3 regions of the Spirillospora sp. NPDC048819 genome follow, and region 2 is predicted to be linked to each of the others. Evidence: riboswitches for the same ligand, from Rfam matches in the RefSeq annotation. Region 2 holds a riboswitch; each other region holds the start of a gene.
The links. Region 2 has a riboswitch for cobalamin ahead of AB0C35_RS16515 (ribonucleoside-diphosphate reductase subunit alpha). Riboswitches for the same ligand answer to the same signal wherever they lie in the genome.
Positions count from the first base shown of each region.

Region 1: another riboswitch for cobalamin. It lies ahead of metE (5-methyltetrahydropteroyltriglutamate--homocysteine S-methyltransferase); the one in region 2 lies ahead of AB0C35_RS16515 (ribonucleoside-diphosphate reductase subunit alpha).
Region 3: another riboswitch for cobalamin. It lies ahead of AB0C35_RS36745 (ABC transporter substrate-binding protein); the one in region 2 lies ahead of AB0C35_RS16515 (ribonucleoside-diphosphate reductase subunit alpha).

Region 1 covers NZ_JBEZGN010000022.1:53,829-60,389, reverse strand. Annotated here, with positions in the region: gene AB0C35_RS26800 (DUF6596 domain-containing protein) at 1-388, opposite strand, end outside; gene AB0C35_RS26795 (YciI family protein) at 385-804, opposite strand; partial or broken gene AB0C35_RS26790 (SDR family oxidoreductase) at 947-1,171, opposite strand; gene AB0C35_RS26785 (histidine phosphatase family protein) at 1,244-1,936, shown strand; cobalamin riboswitch at 1,988-2,186, shown strand; gene metE (5-methyltetrahydropteroyltriglutamate--homocysteine S-methyltransferase) at 2,290-4,533, shown strand; gene AB0C35_RS26775 (ATP-binding protein) at 4,569-5,357, opposite strand; gene AB0C35_RS26770 (DUF397 domain-containing protein) at 5,716-5,913, opposite strand; gene AB0C35_RS26765 (helix-turn-helix transcriptional regulator) at 5,920-6,561, opposite strand, start outside.
Region 2 covers NZ_JBEZGN010000010.1:105,472-112,032, forward strand. Annotated here, with positions in the region: gene AB0C35_RS16500 (EamA family transporter) at 1-470, opposite strand, end outside; gene AB0C35_RS16505 (MarR family transcriptional regulator) at 574-1,077, shown strand; gene AB0C35_RS16510 (ribonucleotide-diphosphate reductase subunit beta) at 1,139-2,134, opposite strand; gene AB0C35_RS16515 (ribonucleoside-diphosphate reductase subunit alpha) at 2,173-4,524, opposite strand; cobalamin riboswitch at 4,649-4,869, opposite strand; gene AB0C35_RS16520 (MFS transporter) at 4,977-5,615, shown strand; gene AB0C35_RS16525 (YcnI family protein) at 5,693-6,403, shown strand; gene AB0C35_RS16530 (copper resistance CopC family protein) at 6,427-6,561, shown strand, end outside.
Region 3 covers NZ_JBEZGN010000038.1:52,712-59,272, reverse strand. Annotated here, with positions in the region: gene AB0C35_RS36755 (ABC transporter ATP-binding protein) at 1-306, opposite strand, end outside; gene AB0C35_RS36750 (iron ABC transporter permease) at 303-1,361, opposite strand; gene AB0C35_RS36745 (ABC transporter substrate-binding protein) at 1,696-2,616, opposite strand; cobalamin riboswitch at 2,692-2,814, opposite strand; gene AB0C35_RS36740 (TetR/AcrR family transcriptional regulator) at 2,897-3,547, shown strand; gene AB0C35_RS36735 (VOC family protein) at 3,544-3,930, shown strand; gene AB0C35_RS36730 (LLM class F420-dependent oxidoreductase) at 3,908-4,819, opposite strand; partial or broken gene AB0C35_RS36725 (transposase) at 5,032-5,247, shown strand; gene AB0C35_RS36720 (hypothetical protein) at 5,381-6,037, opposite strand; gene AB0C35_RS36715 (hypothetical protein) at 6,094-6,426, opposite strand.

The DNA of each region.
Region 1 (6,561 bases), on a different contig from region 2:
CCTGGGCGATCTGGCGGGTGGTCAGGCCGCCGACGGCGCGCAGCGTGAGCGCGACCGCGGACGACGGCGTCAGCGACGGGTGGGCGCACAGGAAGTAGAGCCGGAGCGTGTCGTCGCGCTCGGGTGCGGGGCCGGGCGGCGGCTCCTCGTCGGCGATGTCCTCACGCCGGCGGCGGGCCGCGTCCGCCCGGGCCGCGTCGAGGAACTTGCGCCAGGCCACGGTGACCAGCCAGCCCTTGGGATCGCGCGGCAGGTCGTCGGGCCAGACGCGGATCGCCTCGACCAGCGCGTCCTGGACGGCGTCCTCGGCCGCGGCGAAGTCGGCTCCGCGGCGGATGAGGATCGCCAGGACGTTCGGCGTGAGGCTCCGGAGCAGGACGTCGTTCACCCGAGATGACACTCCGTGATATCCGGCTGCGCGGTCAGGAGCGGCCGGACCTCCAGCCACTCGTGGACCGGCTCGCCGCCCGCCCCGGGAGCGGCCGACAGCTCCCCGGCCAGCTCGATCGCGCGCTCGTAACCGTCGACGTCGATCACCGTCCAGCCGGCGATGAGGTCCTTGGTCTCGGCGAACGGGCCGTCGGTGACGGGCGGCCGGCCCTCTCCGTCGTAGCGGACCCACACCCCCTCGGGCGCGAGCGCCCGGCCGTCGACGTACTCGCCGTTCGCCTCCAGGCGGGAGGCGAAGTCCTCCATGTACTTCACGTGGGCCGAGATCTCCTCGGGCGTCCACTTGTCCATCGGCACGTCGTTGACCGAGGCGGGAGCGCCGCGGTAGTGCTTGAGCAGCAGGTACTTGGCCATCGTGATTCTCCTAGGTGCTGGTGCCACTCTCATGCTCGTCCTCACCACGGGGACGGAGCCGGTCACGGATTCTCGACATCGCCGTCCGAACCATTCTGGCTCTCCCGGACGAGCCGCCTCGAGTTCCACGCGTGGCGCGGAGTCAGGATTCTTCGGGGTCGCGGCCTACGGCGTGGCGGCCACCGTCCACGGGGAGGACGGCGCCGTTGACGAAGCTCGCCTCGTCCGAGAGCAGGTAGGCGACGGCGGCGGCCACCTCGTCCGGGCGGCCCACCCTGCCGACCGGGTGCAGCAGGCGCATCTCGTTCTCGATGCGCGCCGCCTCGTCCGGGGTCCGGCCTTCGAGGAAGTTCTCGTAGCGCGCCGTCGTGGTCGCCCCTCTCCTCGTGCGGCTCGTCCGATCTTCCGTGCCGCCGAGCCCGTGTGCCAGGCTGGCGGCGTGATCTTGGTGCGGCGGGTGTGGATGGTCCGGCACGGGCAGAGCGAGTCGAACGCCGGGCTGCCGACGAACGGGCCTGGTGTCTCCCCGCTGACCGCGCGGGGACGTGAGCAGGCGGTGCGGATGGCCGCGGCGTTCACCGGGCCGCCCGCGCTCATCGTCAGTTCGTCGTTCGTCCGGGCGCGTCAGACCGCCCAGGCGACCGCGGAGCGGTTTCCCGGGGTGCCTTACGAGGAGTGGCCCGTCCAGGAGTTCACTTATCTGGGCGAGTTGCACGGGCCGCGGACCACGAACGAGCAACGGCGGCCCTTCGCCGAGGACTACTGGGAACGGAGTGACCCTGATCACGTCAACGGCGGCGGGGAGTCCTTCCGGGCGCTGATCAGGCGCGCCAACGCCTTCCTGGACGGCCTCGCCGAACGTCCGGAGGACGGGCTGATCGCGGTGTTCACTCACGGCCTCTTCATGAAGGCCGTGATGTGGTCGTTGATGACCGGGGTCACCGACCCCGACGCCGCGGCGATGCGGGGCTTTCGTCATTTCAACGGCGCGTGCGACGTCCCGAACTGCGCCGTCGTCGAGTTGTGGCGGCCGAGCGGGCCGTACGGGTTCCGCGTCGTCGGCGGCGGCACGACGCACCTTGCCGAGGCGTCCACCAGCCAGGAGACCGCTCCGTCCGGGCTCCTGGACTAGGCGCGCGGGGCCGGTTCACGGGCGGGCTATAGACTCGGGCCTGCGGACGGTTCACTCGTGCCTCGTGCGGGTTCGGGTGTCGTAAGAGGGAACCCGGTGGGAATCCGGGACTGCCCCGCAGCGGTGAGCGGGAACGACCGCCGTCATCACGCACTGGGCCACGGCGGCCTGGGAAGCGACGGCCAGTAGGACGCCTCGGAGGAGGCGGTGCCCGCGAGTCCGAAGACCTGCCTCCGCCCGCGCACCGGCCGGTGCGCGGTGGGTCTGCGGCCTCGTGGGACGGTCTGCGGCACGGGGTTCGCCGTGCGCATTCCCTTTCGCGGGCCGCTTGTGGCACAGCGAGGGAAGCCGCCATGAACACGACGATCCTCGGATACCCCCGCATCGGGGCGCGCCGGGAGCTGAAGTTCGCCACCGAGGACTACTGGGCGGGACGCGCCGACGCCGACGCGCTCGCGAAGGCCGGCGCCGAACTGCGCGCGTCGGTCTGGACCGAGTTGCGCGACGCCGGGCTGGACGCCGTCCCGTCGAACACGTTCTCGTTCTACGACCAGGTGCTCGACACGAGCGTGCTGGTCGACGCCGTCCCGGACAGGTACCGGCATCTGACCGGGTTCGACCGGTATTTCGCGATGGCGCGCGGCGTCCAGGACGTCCCGCCGCTTGAGATGACCAAGTGGTTCGACACGAACTACCACTACATCGTCCCCGAGCTGGGGCCGGACGCCAGGTTCCGGCTGGCGGAGGGTGCGGCGGCCAAGCCGCTGGCGGAGTACCGGGAGGCCAAGGCGCTCGGTGTCGAGACGCGGCCGGTGCTCGTGGGGCCGCTCACGTATCTGCTGCTGGCCAAGCCCGCGGCGGACGCGCCCGAGGGGTTCCGTCCGCTCGATCTGCTCGACGGGCTCGTCGACGTGTACGCCGAGGTGCTGGAACGCCTGGCCGGGGCCGGGGCGGAGTGGGTGCAGCTGGACGAGCCCGCCCTCGTCGCGGACCGGAGCGAGGAGGAGATCGACGCGCTGGCGCGGGCGTACGCGCGGCTGGGGCGGCTGACGAGCAGGCCGCGGCTGATGGTCGCCGCCTACTTCGGGACGATCGGGGCGGACGCGCTGCGCACCCTGGCCCGCAGCCGCGTCGAGGCGATCGGCCTGGACTTCGCCGCCGGGCCCGGCAATGTCGACGTGCTCGCCTCGGTCGGCGGGCTGCCGCGCAAGACCCTCGTGGCGGGAGTGGTGGACGGCCGCAACGTGTGGCGCGCCGACGAGCGGCGGGCCAGGGCCGTCTGCGCGTCGGTGCTCGGGCTCGTCGACCGGGTCGTGGTGAGCACGTCCTGCTCGCTGCTGCACGTCCCGATCGACTTGGACGCCGAGACGTCGCTGGACACCGGTGTCCGGGAGCGGCTCGCGTTCGCCCGGCAGAAGGTCGCCGAGGTCGTGGCGCTCGGCCGGGCGCTGCGCGAGGACGTCCCCGCCCCGGCCGAACCGGCGCCGGCCGCGGGGATAGACCGGGCCGTCCGGGAACGGCTGGGGTCGATCGGCGACACGCGCCGGGGCGACCGCGCCGCCCGGTTCGCCGCGCAGCGGGACGCGCTGGGGCTGCCGGAACTGGCCACGACGACGATCGGCTCCTTCCCGCAGACCCCCGAGATCCGCCGGGCCCGCGCCGACCGCCGCGCCGGGCGGATCACCGGCGACGCCTACGAGCGGGCGATGAAGGACGAGATCGCCCGCGTCATCGCACTGCAGGAGGACCTCGGGCTGGACGTCCTCGTGCACGGCGAACCCGAGCGCAACGACATGGTGCAGTACTTCGCCGAGCAGCTCGACGGGTACGCCGCGACGGAGCACGGGTGGGTGCAGTCGTACGGGTCGCGGTACGTCCGGCCGCCGATCCTGCACAGCGACGTCGCGCGTCCCCGGCCGATGACGGTGGAGTGGGCGACGTACGCGCAGTCGCTGACGAGCAGGCCGGTCAAGGGGATGCTGACGGGTCCGGTCACCATGCTCGCCTGGTCGTTCGTCCGGGACGACCAGCCGCTCGCCGACACCGCCCGGCAGGTCGCGCTCGCCCTCCGCGACGAGATCGCCGACCTGGAGGCGGCCGGCATCCGGATCATCCAGGTCGACGAACCCGCGCTGCGTGAACTGCTGCCGCTGCGGGACGCCGACCGTCCCGCCTACCTGGACTGGGCGGTCGGCGCGTTCCGCCTCGCGACCTCCGGCGTCGCCGACACCACCCAGATCCACACGCACATGTGCTACTCGGAGTTCGGCGAGATCATCGGGGCGATCGGGGCGCTGGACGCCGACGTCACCAGCGTCGAGGCGGCCCGCTCGCACATGGAGCTGGTCGGCGACCTGCGCGCCGCCGGGTACGAGAACGGCATCGGGCCGGGCGTGTGGGACATCCACTCACCGCGCGTCCCCGGCGCCGGGGAGATGGAGGAGAACCTGCGGCGCGCGCTGCGGGCCGTGGAGCCGGCGCGGCTTTGGGTCAACCCCGACTGCGGGCTGAAGACCCGCGCGTATCCGGAGACGGAGGCGTCGCTGCGGAACCTGGTGACGGCGGCGCGGCGCGTCAGGGACGACGTGGCCGGCTGAGGGTTCCACGTGGTCTGACCGTCCCCCCCGTACGGTCAGACCACGTGGACGTCGTCCAGCGATTCGCAGATCCGGACGATCTGCTCGCACGCCTCGGTGATGTCGGTGACGGGGAGTCCTCCGGTTTCGCCGGAGCGGGCGTGCCAGCGGAACATCGCGTCCTCGCACCACACCTTCAGGTCGCCGTGCCCGGACAGCTCGCAGACGCCGAGTTCCTCCATGGGCGTGAAGCGGTCGATGCCGCGCTGGACGAGCAGCGAGTGAAGGACCTTCGTGGCCTGTCGCTCGTCGCCGGCCCGGCCGTTCCGGCGTCCGCGGGCGATGCGGGTGCGCGGGATCGGCAGGGCGAACCAGGTGGCCTTGCCGCGCACGGACGGTGAGCTCAGCCGGGACCGGGTCGGGTGGTACCCCCACCTGCCCTTGGCGAGAATGTCGATGATCTCCAGGCCGCGGCCGTGGTCGAGCATCTCGCCGGCGCGGTCCGGGCGTGCCCCACCATCGGCGCGCCACTCCCTGAGCGTGTCGAACGCCTTGACGACCAGTTCGTCGTGGCCCCGCCCGTCGCCGCGCTGGTAGACCCAGAGTTCGGCGCCGGGAGATCTCTCCTGGGACGTGGCGTGCTGCAGGACGTTCGTGGCGAGTTCGCTGACCATGAGGGTGACGTCGTCGACGTCCCGGACGGACAGCCCGAGCGCGGGCAGCAGGCTCGCGACGTGGCGCCGGGCCATGGCGGCGATCGACTCGTCCCCGGGAAGAGGGAGGGATGCGCAACCGCCGTTCTCCAGCCTCCAGGGAATCCCGCATGCCATCGCGGTCTTCGTCATGACGCCCACCCTCAGAGTTCGCGGAGTCATACGCGCTTCAAACATTCGCAATTCAGACACTCGCGACATGAACCTCTATGGTTCGCGACTCGCTATGTGTGAATCACAGATCCAAGCTTCGCACATTCGGGCGGGTAAGGCCCGGCACACCACAAAGGTTCTCCGGGCACAGTTGAGACGTTCACCGAATGCCCCTGAAGGCGTACAAAACACATCTTCTCGCGGTGATCTGAACGTGTACCGGCGGAGGCGGGACCGGCCGGCGCCGGCGCTGTAGCGTTGACGACGCCTGAGAGAGGGCCGCACACATGAAGATCCCCCAGGGGTGCAGCCCTGGGGGATCCGGTGTGCGGCCCGATCAGCGGTCGTAGCGGCCCGCACGCACATCGTCGAGGAACGATGCGAACGTGGACCGGGCGACGACGTGCGCCCCGGCCTCTGGTGTCCTGCTGTCGCGCAGCGCCGTGGCCGTCTCGAGGTCGGCGACCTCGACACAGCCCCCGTTGCTGCTCGCGCTGGCGGTTGCCTTGAACCACCGTGCCTGAGAGAGGTCCATGTCGGTCTACTCCAGCGTCGTGATCAGTTTCTCCAGGTGTTCCGCGGTGTCGGCGGTGCTCAGCGCCGCCTCGCGGATCTGCTCGAAGATGCGGTCATGTGCCTCCACTTTGCCGGGGTCGTCGATCTGCTCGATGGCGGCATCGTTCTCCAGGAAGACCATGGGCGGCTCACCGTGGGGGAACCGGAAGATGTTGACCAGCGTCGACATGCCCGGGTGCAGGCCGTCCGACAGGCGCAGCAGCCTCAGCTCGACGTTCTGCCGCCCGGCCATGGCCAGCAGGTGGCGGAGCTGGGCGCGGCGGTCACCGGCGTCGCCCCACTCGTACATCAGGGACGCCTCGGTGACGAGCGCGACCAGCTTCGGCGCCGTCCCGTCGTCGCGGTCCAGGACCTGCTGCCGCCGCACCCGCGCCCGCAGCGACCGCTCCCGCCACTCGGGCGGCTTCGATCCCGAGGTCAGAAGTGCCTGCATGTACGGCAGGGTCTGCAGCAGCCCCGGCAGCACCAGCGGCATGACCACCCGGATGTCCGACGCGTCGCCCTCGAAACCGGGGAACTCGTTGTCGAACACTTCCGGGTAGTCACGCCACCAGGCCCGCTGCCGTGCGCGCGTCGCCAGCTCCTCGAGCTCGTCGAGATCGCTGCC
Region 2 (6,561 bases):
GCCCCGGCCAGCCCAGCGACGATCCCGACGGTGTCAAGGGTCACGTCGGCGCGCAGCACCACCAGGCTCACACCCAGCACCCCGGTGAATCCGGCCAGGACTTTCCGGCCGGTGGGCCGTTCGGACAGCAGGGTGGCGGCGAAGGCGAGCGCGAACAGCGGCCCGACCGCGCCCAAGACGGCGGCGACGCCGCCGGGAAGCCGGTAGGCGGCGAGGAAGAGGAGGGGGAAGAACGCGCCGATGTTCAGTGCGCCGAGTATCGCGGACCGCCAGATCCACGCGCCGCGGGGCAGGACCCGGGTGATGGCCAGCAGCGCCAGCCCGGCGGGTAGCGCCCGGAGCAGCGCGGTCAGCAGGGGACGGTCGGGCGGCAGGAACTCGGTGGTGACGGCGTAGGTCGACCCCCAGACGATGGGGGTGAGGGCGGTGAAAGCGACCGTCCCGGAGGCGCCGCCGGCGGTGCTGGACATCTCTTGCCTTCCCGTTGATAATCTCAATACTGAGATAATGTCTCCCATGAGCTTCAACGTCAAGTAGATGAACGTTGAGATTTATTCCGGAGAGGGAGCGGCGATGAGCGACGCGGTGGACCAGGTGCTCGACCAGTGGAGGCGGGAGCGGCCCGACGTGCCCGTCTGGCCCATGGGGATCATCGGCCGGATCGCCCGGCTGTCGCTGCTGCTGGAGCGCGAGCTGAAGGAGTTCTTCGCCGCGCACGGCCTGGAGCGATGGGAGTTCGACGTCCTGGCCACGCTGCGCCGGTCCGGCCCGCCCTACGAGCTGACGGCCGGCGCCCTGAACAAGGCCGCCATGGTGACCTCCGGGGCGATCACCAACCGGATCGACCGGCTGGAGGCCAAGGGCCTCGTCGAACGGGTACGGGACGAGGGCGACCGGCGGTCGGTGCGGGTCAGGCTGACCGAGCGGGGATGGACGTTGATCGAGGACGTCCTCCCCCTGCACGCGGCGAACGAGGCGCGCATCCTGGAGCCGCTCGGCGGCGCGGAGGAACGGGATCGGCTGGCGGCCGCGCTGCGCGGGCTACTGGAATCGCTCGGCGACACGTCCCTGGCGTAGGACGTGCCGCCGGAGCGGTTCGGCGGCCGGCCTTGTCAGAAGGCCTGGTCAGAAGGCCTGGTCAGAAAGCTTCGTCCAGGGCGACGTTGCCCTCGACGCCGATCTGGTACGCCGAAACGCGGCGCTCGAAGAAGTTGGACAGCTCCTGGACGTCCTGAAGCTCCATGAACGCGAACGGGTTCGCGGTGCCGTAGCGGACGGGAAGGCCCAGGCGGGCCAGGCGCTGGTCCGCGACGTATTCGAGGTAGGCGCGCATGTCGTCCGCGCTCATGCCGGGCAGGCCGTCGCCGCACAGGTCATGGGCGAACGCGAGTTCCGCCTGGACGGCCTCTTCCACCATGCGGGTGACCTGGTCGGTCAGGTCGGCGTCGAACAGTTCGGGTTCCTCGGCGCGGACGGTGTCCACCACGGAGAACGCGAACTCCATGTGCATGCTCTCGTCCCGGAAGACCCAGTTGGTTCCGGAGGCGAGACCGTTCAGGAGGCCGCGGGAGCGGAGCCAGTACACGTAGGCGAAGGCGCCGTAGAAGAACAGGCCCTCGATGCACGCGGCGAAGCAGATGAGGTTGAGCAGGAACGCCCGGCGGTCGGCGGCGGTCCTGAGTTCGTCCAGGGAGCCGAGCGAGTCGATCCAGCGGAAGCAGAACTCCGCCTTGGAGCGGATCGACGGGATGTGCTCGATCGCCGCGAACGCCTTGACCCGCTCGTCCTGATCGGGCAGATAGGTGTCCAGGAGGGTCAGGTAGAACTGGACGTGGACGGCCTCCTCGAACAGCTGCCGCGACAGGTAGAGCCGGGCCTCCGGGGCGTTCACATGCTTGTAGAGGTTGAGCACCAGGTTGTTCGCCACGATCGAGTCGCCGGTGGCGAAGAACGCGACCAGGCGGTTGACGAGGTGGACTTCGGCGGGCGTGAGGCGCGCGAGGTCCACCAGGTCGGACGCGAGGTCGACCTCCTCGACCGTCCACGTGTTGCGGATCGCGGCGCGGTAGCGCTCGTAGAAGTCGGGGTAGCGCATGGGCCGCAGGGTCAGGTCCATGCCGGGGTCGAGCAGCATGCTGTTTCCTTCTCTTCGCGTTCCTTCTGTTCGCGCGCTCACTGGCACGCCTCACAGGTCTCGGGGTTCTCCAGAGAGCACGCCGCCGCAGTGGACTGGGTAGCCGTGGTCTGGGTGGCCGTGGTTTGGGTGCCCGTGGTTTGGGTGCCCGTGGTTTGGGTGACGGTCGTCTGCGCGATCCGGGTGGCCGGGCGGGAGCGCAGGTAGTAGGTCGTCTTGAGGCCGCGCCGCCACGCGTAGGCGTACATCGAGGAGAGCTTGCCGATGGTCGGCGTCTCCATGAACAGGTTCAGCGAGTGGGACTGGTCGATGTACGGGGTGCGGGCGGCGGCGAGGTCGATCAGCGCCTTCTGCGGCAGTTCCCAGGCCGTCCGGTACAGGGTCCGCATCTCCTCGGGGAGGCCGGCGATGCCCTGGACGGAGCCGTTCGCCTTCTTGATCGCCTCGCGGACCGGCGGCGTCCAGCGGCCGAGCGACTTCAGGTCGTCCACCAGGTAGCCGTTGATCTGCAGGAACTCCCCGGACAGCGTCTCGCGCTTGAACAGGTTGGACACCTGCGGCTCGATGCACTCGAAGCAGCCCGCGATCGACGCGATCGTCGCGGTCGGCGCGATCGCGATCAGCAGCGAGTTGCGGAGCCCGACCTCGGCGACGCGGGCCCGCAGCCGCTCCCACTCGGCGGGACGCGACGGCGCCGCGTCCGGGAAATGGTCCAGGTGGAGCTGGCCGCGGGCCGTGCGCGTCCGGTCGTAGGCGGGCAGCGGTCCGTGCGCGGCGGCCAGGTCGGCGGACGCACCGTAGGCGGCCAGCGCGATCTCCTCGGAGATGCGCGTCGACAGCTCGCGGGCCTCCGGCGAGTCGAACGGCAGGCGGAGCGTGAAGAACACGTCGGCCAGGCCCATCACGCCCAGGCCGATCGGCCGCCACTTGCCGTTCGCCGCCTCCGCCTCTGGCGTCGGGTAGTAGCCGCGGTCGATGGTGCGGTCCAGGAACCGCACGGCGGTGCGGACGGTGGCGCGGAGCCGCTCCCAGTCCACGCCGGACGGGCCGACGTGCGCGGCGAGGTTCACCGACCCGAGGTTGCACACGGCCGCCTCACCGTCGCTGGTCACCTCCAGGATCTCCGTGCACAGGTTGGAGAGGTGGACGGTCTGGCCCGGTTCGGCGGTCTGGTTGCAGGCGCGGTTGGCGGCGTCCTTGAACGTCATCCAGCCGTTGCCCGTCTCGGCGAGCGTCCGCATCATCCGCCCGTACAGCTTGCGGGCCGGGATCTGCCGGACGTACCGGCCTTCCCTCTCGGCCGCCCGGTACGCCTCGTCGAACGCGTCGCCCCACAGGTCGGCCAGCTCGGGGACCTCCTTCGGGTCGAACAGCGACCATGTCGCGTCGTCCTCGACGCGGCGCATGAACTCGTCCGGGATCCAGTTGGCGAGGTTGAGGTTGTGGGCGCGGCGCGCGTCCTCGCCGGTGTTGTCGCGCAGCTCCAGGAACTCCTCGACGTCGGCGTGCCACGGCTCCAGGTACACGCACGCCGCGCCCTTGCGGCGCCCGCCCTGGTTGACGGCCGCGACGGACGAGTCGAGCGTGCGCAGCCACGGGACGATCCCGTTCGAGTGCCCGTTGGTGCCGCGGATCAGCGAGCCCCGCGACCGGACCTTCGTCCAGGAGATCCCGATGCCTCCCGCGTACTTGCTGAGCCGCGCGACCTGCCCGTACCGCTCGTAGATCGACTCCAGCTCGTCGCGCGGCGAGTCGAGCAGGAAGCAGGACGACAGCTGGGGGCGGCGGGCCGCGGAGTTGAACAGCGTCGGCGAGCTCGGCAGGTACGACAGCGTGCTGAGCAGGCCGTACAGCTCGGCGGCGTCGTCCACGGTGTCGGCGAGGCCGCACGCCACGCGCAGGAGGAAGTGCTGGGGGCGTTCGAGGACGAGCCGTGTCCGCGGATGCCTCAGCAGGTACCGGTCGTAGAGGGTGCGGAGCCCGAAGTACTCGAAGCGGTCGTCGGCCGCCTCGTCGACGAGGGCGTTGAGCGCCGGCGCGTTGGCGGCGGCGAACGCGGCCGGGGCGTCGGCCAGGAGACCCTCCCGGTGTGCGGCGGCGACCGACTCGGCGAACGTGCGGACGCCGGCGGCGGCCGCCTCGTCCCGGATCCGGGTGCCGAGCAGCCGCGCGGCGACCCGGGAGTAGCCGGGTTCGGCGGGCACCAGCGCGGCGGCCTCACCGATCGCGAGGTCCCGCAGCGCCGCCGCGTCCATCCCGCCGGCGGCGCGGACGGCGGCCAGCACCCGTCCCGCCTCGGCGCCCGGTACCCCGTCGCAGGCCGCCTCGACCTCGGCGGCGATCCCGGTGAACGGCGCCGCCGCCGGCGGCGCGGCCAGGTCCTGTGTCACGTGCTTCTCCCCTCGCAAGCCGCCTCGCGGAGGCATGCGAACGGGACGCGGGCGCCACCCGCCAGGGCACGCCGCGCTCCGTCCCCGGCCCACCCGCGAGGCCTGGACGTGTTGGTCCGGAACGCGTCCCGGACGCCGTGCCGGCAGGTCTTCGGACTCGCGGGCGCCGCCTCCTCCGAGGCGTCCTACTGGCCGTCGCTTCCCGGGCCCGCGCGGGCCCAGTGCTTCATGACGGCGGTCGTTCCCGCTCACCGCTGCGGGGCAGTCCCGGACTCGCACCGGGTTCCCTCTCGCGTCGCCCCCGCCGCGAAACGGCGGGGGCGAACCAGCACGGGATTGAACCCTACATCTAGATGACGATCTTTGTGCAACCCCAAGATGTTGGGCGTGTCTGAAAGGACCGGCAGGGCCGGATGCGGGGACGGCGACCCGGGTGGGAGGATGGTCTCGCCATGTCCCCGCATGCCCCAAACTCCGTTCTGCGAACCGCCCGCGCGGTGGTGTTCGCCACCGTGTGCGTCACGCTTGCGATCACCGGGCACGTGCTCGCGTCGGGGACGGTTCCGGCCTGGGCGGCGGTCGCGGGGTTCTGCGCCGTGCTGGGCGTGGCCTTCATGCTCGTGGGCCACGAACGCTCCCTCGCGACGATCCTCGGCGGCCTCCTCGGCGGCCAGTTCGCTCTGCACACCCTGTTCACGGCCGCGTCCGAGCCGATCCTTCAGCACTCGCCGGAGATGCACGCGGCGATGGGCGGGGTGACGCCGGCCGGTCAGGACGTCATGGTGCCGGTCGTGCACGGCACGGGCGGCACGACGATGACGCTCGCGCACACCGTGGCCGCGCTGGTGGCGGCGTGGTGGCTGCGACGCGGCGAGCGGGCCGCGTGGTCGCTGGCCCGGCGGGTCGCCGCGGCGGCGGACCGTCCGGTCCGGCTCCTGATCGCGCTCCTCACCGTTGAACCCGCGGCGCCTCCGCGGCGTACCCCCGTGGTACCGGCGGCTGCCGCCGTGATGGCCGTCGGCCGTGTGCTGCGGCACCAGGTCGTCCGGCGGGGTCCCCCGCCGCGTTCGAGGGCGCTCGCCCGCATCTGAGGCGAGCGCCGTACGTCACCGGACGCCGATCCAGCGGCGTTTCCGGATTTTCCGTACGACTCGAACGGAGTTCCGCCATGTCCTTTGTTCCGCATGCCCGCAGGGTCGGCGCGGTCGCGTCCCTGTCCGCCATATCCGTGCTCGCGCTGGCGACGGCCGCGTCCGCGCACGTCACCGCCAACCCGAAGACCGCCGAGCAGGGCTCGTACGCCAAGGTGGCGTTCCGGGTGCCGAACGAGCGCGACAACGCGTCCACCACGAAGGTCGTGGTGCACCTGCCGGTCGAGCACCCGCTGTCGTCGGTGTCGGTCCGTCCGGTCCCCGGCTGGACGGTGAAGGTGGAGAAGTCGAAGCTCCCGGAGCCGATCAAGACGCACGGCGGCGAGCTGACCGAGGCCGTCACCAAGATCACCTGGTCGGGCGGGGGCATCGAACCCGGCCAGTTCGAGGAGTTCGACGTCTCGATGGGGCGGCTGCCGACCGACACCGACCAGATGGTCTTCAAGGCCGACCAGACGTACTCCAACGGCGAGGTCGTCAAGTGGGCGGAGGAGCCGCCGGCCGAGGGCGCGGAGGAGCCCGAGCACCCCGCACCGGTCCTCAAGCTCACCCCGGAGGGCGGCACGGAGACGGCCGGGCTGACCGCCCAGACCAAGCCCGGCGAGAAGGCGGCGGCGTCCGCCGATGACGGGACGGCCCGGCTGCTCGGCGGCATCGGCATCGCCGCCGGCGTGGTCGGCATCGGCATCGGCGGACTCGGCCTGACCCGCGCCCGGAGCCGGGCATGACCCACCTCGAAAGGAATGCTGAGATGCGCACCTTCACGCGCCCCGTCATGAACGCCCTGAGGCGGATCGCGGCGGGCACGGCCGCCGTGGGGATGGTCCTGGCGATGTCCGCGTCCCCGGCGTCCGCGCACACCGCCCTGACGTCGGCGGACCCGGAG
Region 3 (6,561 bases), on a different contig from region 2:
CGGCGACCTTCCGAGGAGCGTGTAGTCGAACACCGTCATCCCCACCGGAAGGTTCGGGCTCTGCGGCGCATAGGCGATCAACCGGGCCCGCTGTCTCGGCTTCAGCGTCCCCAGGTCCACGCCCGCCACGGTGATCTCGCCGTGCGACGGCACCAGCCCCAGGACCGCGCGCAGCAGCGTCGACTTCCCCGCCCCGTTCGGCCCGATGATCGCCGTCCACGACCCGGCCGGGACGTCCAGCGACACGCCCTTCAGGACGGGCCGTCCGCCCAGCGCCACGTCCAGGCCCCGCACCAGAACCGTCACGTGTCCACCTGCCTGCGGCTCGCGCGCAGCACCGCGACGAAGAACGGCCCGCCGACGAACGCCGTCACCACCCCGAGCGGAATCTCTCCCGGCTCGATCACCGTCCGCGCCACCAGGTCCGCCACCTCCAGGAACGCCGCGCCGCCCAGCAGCGACAGCGGCAGCACGATCCGGTACGAGCCGCCCGCCAGCCGCCGCACCACATGCGGCACCACGATCCCGACGAACCCGATCAGCCCGCTCACCGCGACCGCGCACGCCGTCGCCAGCGACGCCGCGACCAGCACCGTCAGCCGCACCCGCGCCGCGGACAGGCCGAGCGACGCCGCCTCCTCGTCCCCGACGCTCAGCACGTCCAGCAGCCGGCCGTGCGCGAGCAGGATCACCGTCGACACCAGGGAGTACGGGGCGATCAGCGCGAGCTGGTTCCAGTCGGCCGCCCCGACCCCGCCGAGCAGCCAGGAGAAGATCCGCTGCAGCTCCTCCGCCTTCAGCTGCTGCAGGAACGTCTGGATCGCCGCCAGGAACGACGACACCGCGACTCCGGCCAGCACCAGCGTCGCGGCGCCGTTCCCGCGTCCCGCCGTGTTGCCCAGCGCGTACGCCATGAACACGCCGCCGATCGCGCCCGCGAACGCGGCGAGCGGCACCGCGTACCCCGGGTCGCCCGGCAGCAGCACGATCACCATCGTCGCGCCGACCCCGGCGCCCGCCGCGGCGCCAAGCAGATACGGATCGGCGAGCGGATTGCGGAACACGCCCTGATAGCCGGCGCCCGCCATGGCGAGCATCCCGCCGACCAGCGCCGCCATCAGCGCCCTCGGCACCCGCAACTCGAACAGGACGTTCTCGTCGATGACACTGAGCCCAGAGTCGATGTGCACGAACGGGACCCGGTCGGCCAGCGCCAGCAGCACCCCGCCGACGGGCAGCCCCGCCGCCCCCACCAGCACCCCGGCCAGGAGAGTCCCGGCCAGCAGCAGGATCGCCAGCCCGAGCGACAGCGGCCGCAACTTGGCCTGCCCCGCCGGCTCCGGCAACGGCTTCCGCAGCATCACGCCCCACCCTCGCCGGAGACCCGAGCCCGATTCCGTTGGACGCCCGTGACGTTCGCCCATGCCGCCGTGCCCATCCGCGTCCGCTGACGCTGGGCGTCCGCGACGCTCATGGGAGGCGGGCTCATGCTCGTCTGCGTCCGCCACCGACGGGGCGGCGGGTCCGCCCTCGCACGCGGGCCGGACGTCTCCGGACGTCCCGGCGACGTCCTGTGCGTCCCCCTTGACGTCCGGGGACGTCCCGGCCGGGTCGTGCACGTCGGCCGGGACGTCCGGGGACCGGTGGCCCCGGCGGGACTGGGCGCTCATGGGCGGGCGTCCATCAGGACAGTGATCACTGGACCTTCTGCACCGCGTCACCGATCGCCTTGACGAACTCGGGCAGGCGGGGGCCCCAGCGGGAGGCGATGTCGTCGTCGAGTTCGACCACGCCCTTGTGCTTGACCGCGTCCAGGTCCGACCAGCCGGGGCGCTCGGCGAGCGTCGCGGCGTTCTGGCCGCAGCACTTGGTGTCGGCCAGGAAGATCAGGTCGGGGTCCTGCTTGAGGAGGTACTCGCGCGACAGCTGCGGGTACTCGCCGCTGGCCTTGTCCGCCCCGTCGGCGATGTTGCGGAGGCCGAACAGCCCGTACACCTGGCCGACGAACGTCCTGGACGTCACGGAGTGCAGCTGGTTGTCGAGCTCGTGGTAGTAGCTGAGGCCCTTCGCCTTGGAGGACGCGGCGACCGTCTGCTGGATCCTCGCCCGCATGTCGTCGGTGAGCTTCTTGGCCTCGGCTGCATGGCCGGTGGCCAGCCCGAGGTCGTTGATCTCGTCGTAGGCCTCGTCCAGCTTGGTCGGCGCGGGCTCCAGCAGGACGGGGATCTTGACCTTCTCCAGCGCCTTGACGATGCCGTTCAGGTCGTCGGACACGACGACGAGGTCGGGCTTGTACGCGATGACCGCCTCGGCGTTCGGCTTGAACCCCGACAGCTTCGTCTGGGGCGCGTTCGGCGGGTGGTTGGAGTAGTCGTCCACGGCCACCACCTGCGGTCCCGCGCCGATGGCGAAGAGCGTCTCGGTGTGAGTGGGGGAGAGCGACACGATCCGCTCGGGCCTGGCCGGGACGGTCACCGCGCCGTTGGCGGCCTGGACGGTGACGGCGGCCTTCGGGCCTGACGCCGCATCGCCGGTCTTGCCGTCGCCGCCGCATCCGGCCGTGAACGTGACGGCGACGATCGCCATCATCGCGCCGAAAGTACGTACGGGTCTCACAGGAGCCTCCTGGGGTCCAGGGAAGCCGCGGCCCGCTCATCCATGACGGATCGCCCTTCCACGAGGTCGAGAATCGTCGGCGCGCGAGGAGGCGACCTGGCTCGGCCACTTCGAGAGGGGCACCACAGTTGCGGGACAGCGCCGGATTCACACCGGACTTCGCTCCAGACGCGCAGCATCGCAACGGTATCAGGCGCCGAATCCGGACCTGTCCCCTCATCGGAGTGAGCACACACTCCGATCTTGACGGAGTGACCACTCACTCCGTACCGTGGCGGATGTGCCCGACAAGAGCCGCCGCCGCGCCCCGGGAATGACCCCGCGGGAACGCCGCGAAATGATCATCCGCACCGCGTTGCCGCTGGTCGCCGAACACGGCGCGGCCGTCACCACCGGCCAGATCGCCCGTGCCGCGGGCATCGGCGAAGCGACGATCTTCCGCGTGTTCACCGGCAAGGACGAACTGCTGGACGCGTGCGTCACCGAGGCGCTGCGCGCCGACCACGTCCTGGACGAGATCGCGGCGATCCCGCTGGACCGGCCGCTGACCGCCCGCCTGGCCGAGGCGAGCGACGCGATCGAGGCCTACCTCGCCCGCATGGGCACGGTCATCGGCGCCCTCCACGCCACCGGCCGTCCAGGCCGGCGCCCACCCGTCCGCGACGGGCGCGCCCCCCACCCCGGCGGCGGACCCGCCGACGCCGACGTGGACCGCGACATCGCGATGAACCAGACCCGCGACGCGCTGGCCGCGCTGTTCGAGCCCGAACGCGACCGGCTGCGCCTGCCCGCCGATCAGCTGGCGGACCTGTTCATGGCCCTGGTCTTCGCGCGGTCCCGTCCCCCCGCCGGGCCCGCGACGCCGCCGCCCGCAGAGGTTTACCTGGACGTCTTCCTGCACGGCGCCCTCAAGGAAGGAACCACCGAGTGACGATCACGCTCGACCACACCGTCGTGACGGCCGCCGACAACGACGAGGCCGCCCGCTTCTTCGCCGCCGTCATGGGCCTGGAGTACACCGGCCCGCACCCGCACGCGCGGCATTTCGTCCCGATCCGGGTGAACGAGGCGCTCACCCTCGACTTCCTGACCGTCGCACACCCGCAGGGCCACCATCTCGCCTTCGACGTCGACGCCGTCACCTTCGACACGGCCGTCGAACGCATGGACGCCCGCGAGATCCCCTACGGCGACGGACCCGCCCACGCCGACAACGGACGAATCGACCACGCCCATCCGCACGGCGGCCGCGGGGTCTACTTCTCCGACGCCAGCGGCAACCTCTACGAACTCATCTCGCCATGTAGGACTTGAGGAACTCCCTGGTCCGCCCGCGGCTCTCTCCCGGCACGAACTCCGCGGCGACGAAATCGGTCGCGCCCGCCTCGGACAACGCCTCCAGTTTCGCCGCGACCGTGTCCTCGTCCCCGACAACGGCCAAGTCCGCAGGGCCGTCCACCCCTTCGCGGTCCATCATCGCCCTGTAGGACGGCAACATCCCGTACATCTCGAACGTCTCGCCCGCCTGCTCCCGCGCGCGCTCGGGATCGTCAGTGACGCACACAGGCAGGACGCACACAATCCGTGGCTCCGGCCGCCCCGCCGCCTTGGCCGCCGTCGTGATGGTCGGCGCGATGTGCTCGCGGATGGTGACGGGACCGGTCATCCACAGCACCGTCCCGTCCGTCCGCTCCGCCGCCAGCTTGAGCATCTTGGGCCCCAGCGCCGCGAGGAGCACGGGCACCCGCCCCTCGTTCGGGACGCTCAGCCCGACGTTGCCCTGCACGGTCTCACCCTTGAACGACGCGTTCTCCCCGGCCAGCAAGGGCAACAGAACCGACAGGTACTCGTCCATGTGGCGCAGCGGCCGACCGAAGTCGTACCCGTACATGTCCTCGATGACGATCTTGTGCGACAGCCCGATGCCCAGCGTGAACCGCCCCTGAAGCGCCAGCGCGGTCGTCCTCGCCTGCTGCGCCATCACGGCCGGATGCCGCGGATACGTCGGCACCACCGCGGTCCCCAGCTCGATGCCCGGCACCCCGCTTCCGGCCACCGCCAGCGCGGACTGCGCGTCCACCCCGAATATCTGCGACATCCACGCCGAGGAGAAACCGTCGTCCGCAGCGCGCCGCACCTCCTCCGTCAGCTTGCCGAGCGCATCCGCCCCGCCTCGTTCGACCAGCAGAACACCAAGACGCACAACGACCTCCCAAGTCACCGTTTCACCCGATCCTTACACACCCATTTCAACCCTCCCGAAACGCCACGCACACGTGAACCCACCCCGGCGTTCTTCGGTTTTCGGTGTAATTCCTGATCAAGGAGTGACATATGACAACCGAAGCGAGCATGGAGGCCGCGGTGGCCGAGTCCGACAACCCGACCACGGAGACGGCCGGAGTCGACCAGGAGCTGGTCGGCCGGCTGGTGGCCCAGGCCCGTGAGCAGGGTCTGGAGTTGACCGGAGAGGGCGGGCTGCTGCAGCAGCTGACCAAGCGGGTGCTGGAGTCGGCGCTGGAGGGTGAGATCACCGACCACCTGGGCCGCGACCGCCACGCACGGACGGGCGATGGTGGCGGGAATGTCCGTAACGGGCACCGGTCCAAGACCGTGACCACCGAGCCGGGGCGTGGGCGCTTCGGGTGGTCGGTGGTGCGCACCTGGTTGTGGGCGTTTCGGGTGGTCGCGGTGGTGTCGAACCTGGGCGTGGGCTTTTCGGGTGGTCGGTGGTGCCGCACGCGGTCGCGCGTGCCACAGGCGGTCAGGGATGTTCAAGGGGGCGCACTCGGTCGTGGGCGGCTCGGTCTCTTGCCTCAATGAAGAAGTCGAGCATCGCTGTGGCACTCGTCAGCAGGCGTGCCGGACGCGCCGCCCCGAAAGAGGTGTTCCAGAATGATCCCTGACGCGGCTCCCACGGCCCGACGTACGCGTACGGCTCGTCCAGGAAAGCGTCCCCCGCGGACACCCCGTAATTGACCTCGTCGAGGCTTACACCCAGATCAAAATGCTCCGGCCACAGCACCGACGTGGTTTCCGGTGCGAACCTTGTCAGCGCTTCAAGGCCTTGACCGAAGACTTCCTCGATGTACTGCGCGGCCGCCGCGTCAACGCCGAGGACGTCGTCCAGGCCGACACCGCTCCCGTCTTTGTAGAGGCCCTCAGCGGCTCCCGCCTCGATGCCCGCCGCCGCAGCGAGTTCCCTGCAGGTGGCACCGGTCATCGGGATCTCTCGGTCACCCGCCACGAGCTCTGTCCCGTTCACACGCAGCGCCGGCTCCTGGACGGTTCCGAATCCGCCGTCCGTGACCCTCAGCCGTATCGTTCCGTTCTGCCTGTACTGCGGCCCGGCCAGCACGAGTTCCGCAACCCCGTGCAACGAACGCCGAGCCGTTTCCAAAGTTTCCCGATCGACGGTCATCTTCCATCCTCCGCTTGACTTGCCCCCCGCCTCACCCTGCAACGCGGACAGGCCTGTCAGGAGCGGTCCGGGTCGCCGCCACGGGGGCCATACTCTTCCGCGAGTTTCCGGTCGTTATCGGCCCACATGCGGTGGCGGGTGGCCGACTGCAGATGCAAATCGGCCTCCTCAGGGTGTGCGATGGCCATCCGCTCCAGCATCATCGCGGCCCGGTCATGGGCTTGTGCCGAGGACACCATCGCCTGACGCGCGTACTCCTCGGTCTCACGCTTGTGCTCAGCGCGCGGTACGCCGAGCACGGGACCGTCGGCCAACGTGGCGGCGCGATCTTCCGCATTGCGGCTGCTCCCGCGTGCCTTCACCCGAAGCGCACGGTTTCCGCTACCCATACCAGCCAACCCGACGCCCGAGCCCGTCGATCAACCAGTCCTCCAGCCACGATCGACTACTTACCCCGTGCCCTCTCCGTTCAGCCCATCCAAGGGCGTACTTGTCGGAACCCGTTGCAGCGCGTGGGAGAAGGC